One region of the Bradyrhizobium sp. SYSU BS000235 genome, then DNA from elsewhere that is predicted to be linked to it. Evidence: riboswitches for the same ligand, from Rfam matches in the RefSeq annotation. Region 1 holds a riboswitch; the other holds the start of a gene.
The links. A riboswitch is a leader RNA that binds a small molecule or an ion and turns the genes downstream of it on or off. The one in region 1 is predicted to bind cobalamin.
Positions count from the first base shown of each region.

Region 2: linked by a shared signal. The riboswitch ahead of metE (5-methyltetrahydropteroyltriglutamate--homocysteine S-methyltransferase) and the one ahead of ACP0KA_RS17610 (TonB-dependent receptor plug domain-containing protein) in region 1 are both predicted to bind cobalamin.

Region 1 is NZ_JBMHJM010000001.1:3,776,947-3,780,850, reverse strand. Features, by position in the region: gene ACP0KA_RS17625 (TspO/MBR family protein) at 1-188, opposite strand, end outside; gene ACP0KA_RS17620 (SemiSWEET family sugar transporter) at 185-466, opposite strand; gene ACP0KA_RS17615 (hypothetical protein) at 515-949, opposite strand; cobalamin riboswitch at 1,018-1,261, shown strand; gene ACP0KA_RS17610 (TonB-dependent receptor plug domain-containing protein) at 1,451-3,424, shown strand; gene ACP0KA_RS17605 (His-rich protein BRANT) at 3,551-3,772, opposite strand.
Region 2 is NZ_JBMHJM010000001.1:2,606,876-2,610,779, forward strand. Features, by position in the region: gene ACP0KA_RS12190 (multidrug efflux RND transporter permease subunit) at 1-1,006, shown strand, start outside; cobalamin riboswitch at 1,119-1,335, shown strand; gene metE (5-methyltetrahydropteroyltriglutamate--homocysteine S-methyltransferase) at 1,435-3,795, shown strand.

The sequences.
Region 1 (3,904 bases):
ACAGCCATCAGGATATAGAGAACAGTCCACACCACCGGGAAGGCAATCGGCGGCGGCGTCCAGGAAGGCTTCGCCAGTTCAGCGTACCAGGTCGGGATCTCAGGCCGCGTGGCGATCGACTGCAGGATGCCCACGCCCAGACACAGAATCAGGCACAGAACCAATCGCCCCGTCGATTTCAACGTCATGCCGCACCCTCTGCTGCACGCAGATCGCGAATCTTACAGACCAGCACCGCCCCCACAAGCGCAAGAGCGATGGTGTTTGCCACCACCACGACCCAATCGGGTTTGAGCAGGCCGTACACGATCCAGAGCAAAAGCCCGAGCCACAGCACGATCAGCATATTCAGTGAGAGGTCGCCGGTGGCGCCGCGGGGCCACGCCTTATAAAGCTGCGGAATATAGGCAAGGCTGGTCAGGCCCGCGGCGAACAACCCGATCGACGGCAAAACATAATCCGGCATGGCTCCCTAACAGCCGGCATGAGCCGTGGTTCCGTATGCGTCGCAGGCTCAGGGCGCCAGCTTTTCCATCTCCGGAAATGCCGCGTAGGTCGAGCCCGCGCAAATGTCGTCAACCTCCTCGATCATGCGATCGAGGCGGCCATCGATATACATCACCGCGCGCTCCTTCGGCGCCGTGTAGGAGCCGTCAGCCTTGCGCGTGCTGTAGCGAAGACATGTCACGTAGCGCAGCCGCCCGCCCACCTTGCGTTGGGCAGGTTGAGCGATGGCTCCATCGCGTACGCCGCGCGGATCGTTGATGTAGGTGCGCAGAAATGCGAGCAATTCGGACCGATAATTCGTGGGATAGGGCTGATTCTCGACGCCGCGATCGGCGGTATATGACAATCCGTCATTGCCGCCCGCCCACGCACAACCTGCCAGCGCGGCAGCCAACAGAAGCAATCCCATCTGCTTTGCGTATGTCACCGAATTGCAACTCATTGTGTGGAAGTCCAACGCCTTGGGTTTCTTGGACATTGTGGCATTGACAAGGCATGCTCCGGCAGATTGATTGCAGCTACGGCACAGGTGCCAGCGCAAGCTGGCGAATAGGGAATTCGGTGCCGCCGTGCAGTTGTTGGCAACATAACGCAAACACGACTTCACGGCCATTCCGAAGCTGCCCCCGCAACTGTCAGCGGTGAGCCGTTGTCCACAATGCCACTGAGCCACGGCCACGCGCCAAAAGCTTGGGAAGGCGGACAACGGCGATGATCCGTGAGCCAGGAGACCTGCCTGTACCGGTCATCCTTCCGTCGTACGGGGCGTGCGAAGGAGCGGTGTTCCGCAGCGGTGACTTGACGTAACTGTTGCGGAGGTTTGGCCAATGGCCCGCGTCCTCAGTCACGACGAGACATACGGCCGCGTTCGCGCGCCGCGCATCGTTGTGTCTGCGCGTGTTGTCACCGGCTCCGCGATTTCAAGCATCGGCGGGGCAACAACGTGACTTTTGTTTCGAAATATCTTTCCACCACGGCGCGGCTCGCGCTTCCACTCGCGGCATGTGTCGCAGGCGCGGCAGCATCGAGCTCTGCACTTGCACAAGAAGCAAATGCGCTTCCGACGGTTGAGGTGACATCGCCGACCCGTGTCCCGACACCGATCGGCCAGATTGCGAGCTCGGTGACAGTGATTACAGCCGCCGACATCGAGCGCGATCAGCGCCGCACCGTTGTCGACGCGCTCCAAGCTGTGCCCGGCCTCAACGTCGTGCAAAACGGTGGTCCCGGTGGTGTCACCGCAATCTTTATCCGCGGCACGAACTCAAATCATACGAAAGTCCTGCTCGACGGTATCGATGTCAGCGATCCAAGCAGCCCGAATGGCGCTGCCGACCTCGGCAACATGCTGACTGGAGATATCGAGCAGATCGAAGTCCTGCGCGGCCCGCAAAGCGGCCTTTACGGCTCCGATGCGATCGGAGGCGTGATCTCGATCACTACAAAGGCAGGAAAAGGTCCCGCCACTGTCCGGGCTCGGGTCGAAGGCGGCAGCTTCGGCACGATCAACAGCTCCGGCGGAGTCAGCGGCTCGCAAGGACCCGTCAGCTACAACTTCAACGTCGAACAACTCCACACATCGGGCGCACAGGTTACCCCCTTAGAGTTGCTGCCTCCCGGCCAACAGCGCTTCCCCAATCCTTACGATAACAAGACGTTCTCGACCAAGGTCGGTGTCGATGTTTCCGAGAATCTGGCTCTCAATTTCACGGGCCGGTACACGGAAGCGCTTCTTGGTTTTACCGGGTTTGGCCCATTCATGCCGGCATTTCCGTTCGGCGAGCCGGCAGACAAACAGAGCACGACAGCCTCCACGCAGCTCTTTACGCGTAGTGAAGCCGTCGTCACGGGATTTGACGGCCGCTTGAAAAACTATTTCGGCGCCAACTTTACCGAGCTGAGGCGCAACAATTTCGACCCCTACGGCCAGGACTTCACCACCTTCCTCCCGGCCCCCTTCTCCACTAACAACGGCGAACGCAATAAATACGACTGGCGCAGCGTTGCCACCTTCCTACCGGGCCAAACTCTTGTGACAGGCGCTGACTATGAGATCGAGCGCTTCAACTCGAATACAGTCCAGACCAAGGAAAACGGCAATCGTGGCGCCTATGTCGAACTCCAATCGCAGTTCGCTGATCGCTTCTTTGTGGTCAGCAATATTCGCGTCGATGACAACGACGCATTCGGCGATCATACGACTTATCGCATTGCGCCCGCCTTCATCGTGCCGGGGACTGAGACGAAGCTGAAGGCAACTTATGGCACCGGCTTCAAGGCGCCGACGCTGAGCCAGCTCTACGATACGTCTTTCGGCCTCGACAATCCGAACCTGAAGCCCGAGGAAAGCAGAGGCTATGATGTCGGATTCGAACAGCCGATAGCCAACGACCGTGTTCGTTTTGGTACCACCTACTTCAACAACGACATCACGAACCTGATCAACACGGCCGGAACCTTTCCAGCCCAAAAATACTTCAACGTTCAGGCCGCGAAGACCTCTGGTTTCGAAACTTTCGCCGCGATTACGTTCAACGAGCGTTTCAAGATTCGCTTCGATCACACCTACACGGATGCGGTTGATACTCAAACGGGCTTGGAGCTGACCCGCCGACCGCGCAACAAGATGAGCTACACGGCGATCTGGACGCCGATTGACGACCTGACGCTTTCGGCAACCGCGATCAGCTTCAGCAGCTTTCTCGACGTACCACGCTTTGGAGCCGTCAATGTGGTCACGCCGGGCTACACCATCGTCAATCTGGCCGCGAACTATAAAGTCGCTGAAGGGGTGACCGCGTTTGCGCGGATCGATAACCTGCTCAACGAGCAATACGTCAACCCGGACGGCTTCCTGCGCCCCGGCTTCGGTGTCTTCGGCGGTGTCCGCTTCGCCAGCGCGCCGGTCTTCCATTAGTTATAGAAACAGCTCGGCCTGCGGTCATCGTGAAAACGATGATCACAGGCCGGTCTTCTTTCCCGAGAGCTGCTTAGATGCGGGGGCGTTGCATAGCGGCCCTCAAGAAATATCCGTTCTGATGTCTCAGAACTTCTTCTTCACGACGACCACATGCTTATGGGCATGATGACGATTGTGATGGATCTTCTTGACGAAGCGCGCCTGCGCGTTGGCGACTGACGGCTTGATCACCACTTTCTTCGTGATCACGCCGTGCCCGATTTTGGTCTTGACGACAGTCGTCGCCATCGCCGGTGCAGCAAGCATCGAGGCCGCAACCAGAGCGGCGGAAATCGTCTTCAACATGGTCGTCTCCTGTTCATGTGATCGAGGCGGGGCCGGTCGAGTGACCGGGTTTCGATCATGGGAACAAGCTAGCCGCCGGGCGCTGAACTCAATCTGAAGCTGCGTGATGGCTGGCGTTCATCTGGATGACAT
Region 2 (3,904 bases), 1.2 Mb from region 1:
AGTCAATTTGGTGGTCGACCGAGAGAAGGCCGGCGCGTTCGGCGTCACCTTCGAGGACATCAACAACACGATCTCCACCAACCTCGGCTCGGCTTACATCAACGACTTCCCGAATCGCGGGCGCATGCAGCGTGTCATCGTGCAGAGCGACACGGCGAGCCGCATGACCGCCGACGACATCATGGCGTACAACGTGAAGAACAGCCGCGGCCAGCTCGTGCCGTTCTCGTCCTTCGCGACGGTCCAGTGGTCAAAAGGGCCGACCCAGATTGTCGGGTTCAACTACTATCCGTCCGTCCGCATCAGTGGCGAGGCCAAGCCCGGCTATACCAGTGGCGATGCCATCGCCGAGATGGAGAGGCTGGCGGACCAGTTGCCGCGTGGCTTCGGCTACGAGTGGACGGGCCAGTCGTTGCAGGAAAAGCTTTCCGGTTCCCAGGCTCCCTTCATTCTCGGCCTGTCGGCATTGGTCGTCTTCCTCTGCCTTGCCGCGCTGTATGAGAGCTGGACCATTCCGCTCGCGGTTCTCCTGACCGTGCCGCTCGGCATCGCCGGCGCCGTGACGGCGGCTTCGATGCGGGGGCTTCCCAACGACGTCTACTTCACCGTGGGCCTCATCACGATCATCGGACTTGCGGCCAAGGATGCGATCCTGATCATCGAGTTCGCGAAGGATCTGCGGGCGAAGGGCAAACCCCTCTTGGAAGCCACGGTCGAGGCGTGCCATCTGCGCTTCCGGCCGATCCTGATGACCGGTCTTGCCTTCGTCTGCGGCGTGCTGCCGATGGTGATCGCGCATGGCGCTGGCGGCAAGAGCCAGCAGGCGATCGGCACCAGCGTGATGGGCGGCATGATCGCAGTGGTCGTTCTCGCGCTGCTGATGGTGCCGGTGTTCTTCGTTGTCGTGCAGCGCTGGCTGTCGGGAGATCGGTCGGCGGACGCGTCTGCGGCTGACAAGCCGGAGCTCTACGGTCCGCCGTCGCCGCCGCGGCATATCGCGACCTGAAGTTTGGAAAGCAGCCCACTCGGGACGGCGCCGCAGTGGGCAGCATGGCTTCAACGCCATCCCGCGCAAAGAGTTGGGACATTGCGCGGATTGACCTCCCACGCGCCGCTGCCCATAACGTCCATGTCGTGGTTCTCCGGGGTCGTCGATCCGGAGCTAAGAGGGAATTCGGTGAGCTGAACCTTGAATGGTCGGCAAAGCCGGAGCTGCCCCCGCAACTGTGAGCGGCGAGCTTCACCTGTCGATGCCACTGAGGCGTAAGCTTCGGGAAGGCTGGGTGTGAGCGTTGACCCGTGAGCCAGGAGACCTGCCGCGATGTCATAACGTCCACGGGCGGGGTGCCCCGGTGTGTCGCTTGCAGAAGACGGCATCCCCGCCTTCCTTGTGTGCGCATGTCCGACTCCCCCCAGCAACATCACGGGGTTTCGATGTCGACTCTCTCTTCTGCGACCAAGTCTTCAATTCCAGTCAGCACGCTGGGTGTTCCGCGCATTGGTCTGCGGCGTGAACTCAAAGCCGCACTCGAGCAGTTCTGGTCGGGTAAAATCAATCAGGCGGCATTGCTTGAGATTGCTGCGCAGCTTCGCGCGGCAAGCTGGAAGCGCCAGCACGAGCTGGGTGTGACTATCATCCCATCGAACGATTTCTCTCTCTACGATCACGTGCTCGACACCAGCGTCATGGTCGGCGCCATTCCCGCCATCTACGGCTGGGCTGGCGGACCGGTGTCACTCGAGACGTATTTCGCGATGGCGCGCGGCAGCCAGACGGACGTCGGAGAGCACGGTGCCTGTGGACACGGAGATCATCATCATGGTCATGGCGTTCCCGCACAGGAAATGACGAAGTGGTTCGATACCAATTACCACTACATGGTCCCTGAATTTTCCAGGGATCAGAAGTTTTCGCTCGCCTCGACCAAGGTGATCGACGAATACCGCGAAGCAAAAGCATTGGGTTATCAGACCCGGCCTGTTCTCGTGGGGCCGGTGACATTCCTCAAGCTCGGCAAGGAAGCAAGTGAGGGCTTCGACAGGCTATCGCTGCTGCCCAAACTGTTGCCGGTCTATGTTGAAGTGTTGAAGCAGCTGGCAGCAGAAGGCGCGGAGTGGGTGCAACTGGATGAGCCCTGTCTGGCGCTCGATTGCGATGCGGCCACGGTCGCCGCGTTGAAGACGGTTTACAGTGAATTCGCGCTGAAGGTTCCGGGCATCAAGATCATGCTCGCGACCTATTTTGGCGGTCTCGGCGAGAACGTGAATCTGGTCGCCCGATTGCCTGTGGCCGGTGTGCATCTGGATTTGGTTCGCGGCAAACAGCAGCTGTCGACCGCCTCTCAGGCCATGCCCGCCGACGTTGTCCTCTCTCTGGGCGTGATCGATGGCCGCAACATCTGGCGAACGGATCTGTCGAAGCTCCTCAATGAGATCGAACCTCTCGTTGAAAGCAGGGAACCAGATCGCCTGCAACTGGCGCCGTCATGCTCGATGCTTCACGTGCCGATCGACCTCAACCAGGAAGCCGATCTGGATCCGGATCTGAAGAGCTGGCTCTCGTTTTCCGTCCAGAAGATGGTTGAACTGACCACTCTCAGCCACGCGCTGTCGCTGGGGCGCGATTCGGTGAGTGAAGTACTGCGGGTGTCGGATGCCATTGCCAAAAAGCGCGCGTCATCCCCGAAGATCCACAATCCGGCCGTGAAACGACGCGCTGAAAATATTTCGCCTGAGGTCGCGCGTCGCAACAGTCCGTTCGCGCAGCGCCGCAGGCTGCAAGGCGATGTCCTCGACCTGCCGGCGTTCCCGACGACAACCATCGGATCATTCCCGCAAACAGAAGAGGTCCGCAAGGCACGCGCGGCGCACGTCAAGGGTGCCCTCGACGATGCCAGCTACAACGCTTTCCTGCGCCGCGAGACGGAAGCGGCCGTGCGCTGGCAGGAAGACATTGGCATCGATGTGCTCGTCCATGGCGAGTTCGAGCGGAATGACATGGTGCAGTATTTCGGCGAGCAATTGTCGGGTTATGCATTCACAAAACACGGCTGGGTGCAGAGCTACGGCTCACGTTACGTCCGCCCGCCGATCATTTTCGGCGATGTCTCGCGTCCGAAGCCGATGACGGTCGAGTGGTCGTCCTATGCCCAGTCGCTGACGAAGCGGCCGATGAAGGGCATGCTGACAGGACCGGTGACCATGCTGCAATGGTCGTTTGTGCGTGATGATCTGTCGCGAGACCAAGTCTGCCGTCAGATCGCCTTTGCGTTGCGCGACGAGGTCGTCGATCTTGAAAAGTCAGGCATCGGCGTCATCCAGGTTGATGAGCCCGCGCTTCGCGAGGGGTTGCCGCTGCGCAAGGCGGACTGGAAAGCCTATCTCGACTGGGCGGTTGAGTGCTTCAGGATCTCGGCAGGCGGTGTCACGGATCAGACTCAGATCCATACTCATATGTGTTACGCCGAATTCAACGACATCATCGACGCGATCGGAGCGATGGATGCCGATGTCATTTCGATCGAGACGTCGCGTTCGAAGATGGAATTGCTGGATGCCTTCGTAAACTACAAGTACCCGAATGAAATCGGTCCGGGCGTCTACGACATCCACTCGCCGCGCGTGCCGGACGTGTCCGAAATGACGGCCTTGATCGACAAGGCGCGACGCAATCTGAGCCCCGATCAGATCTGGATCAATCCGGACTGCGGTCTGAAGACGCGCAAATGGCCGGAGGTGAAGGCGGCGCTGTCCAACATGGTGGAGGCCGCGAAGCTGGCGCGAAGTCTTCAGTAACACACTCTTTTCCTGAAAGTCTGTACGAGCGCGTCAGGTTTGACGCGCTCGTTTTATGTCGTGGTCCCGTCACATGCCCTTGTCACTGGCTGAAATCTGCTGCTGTCCC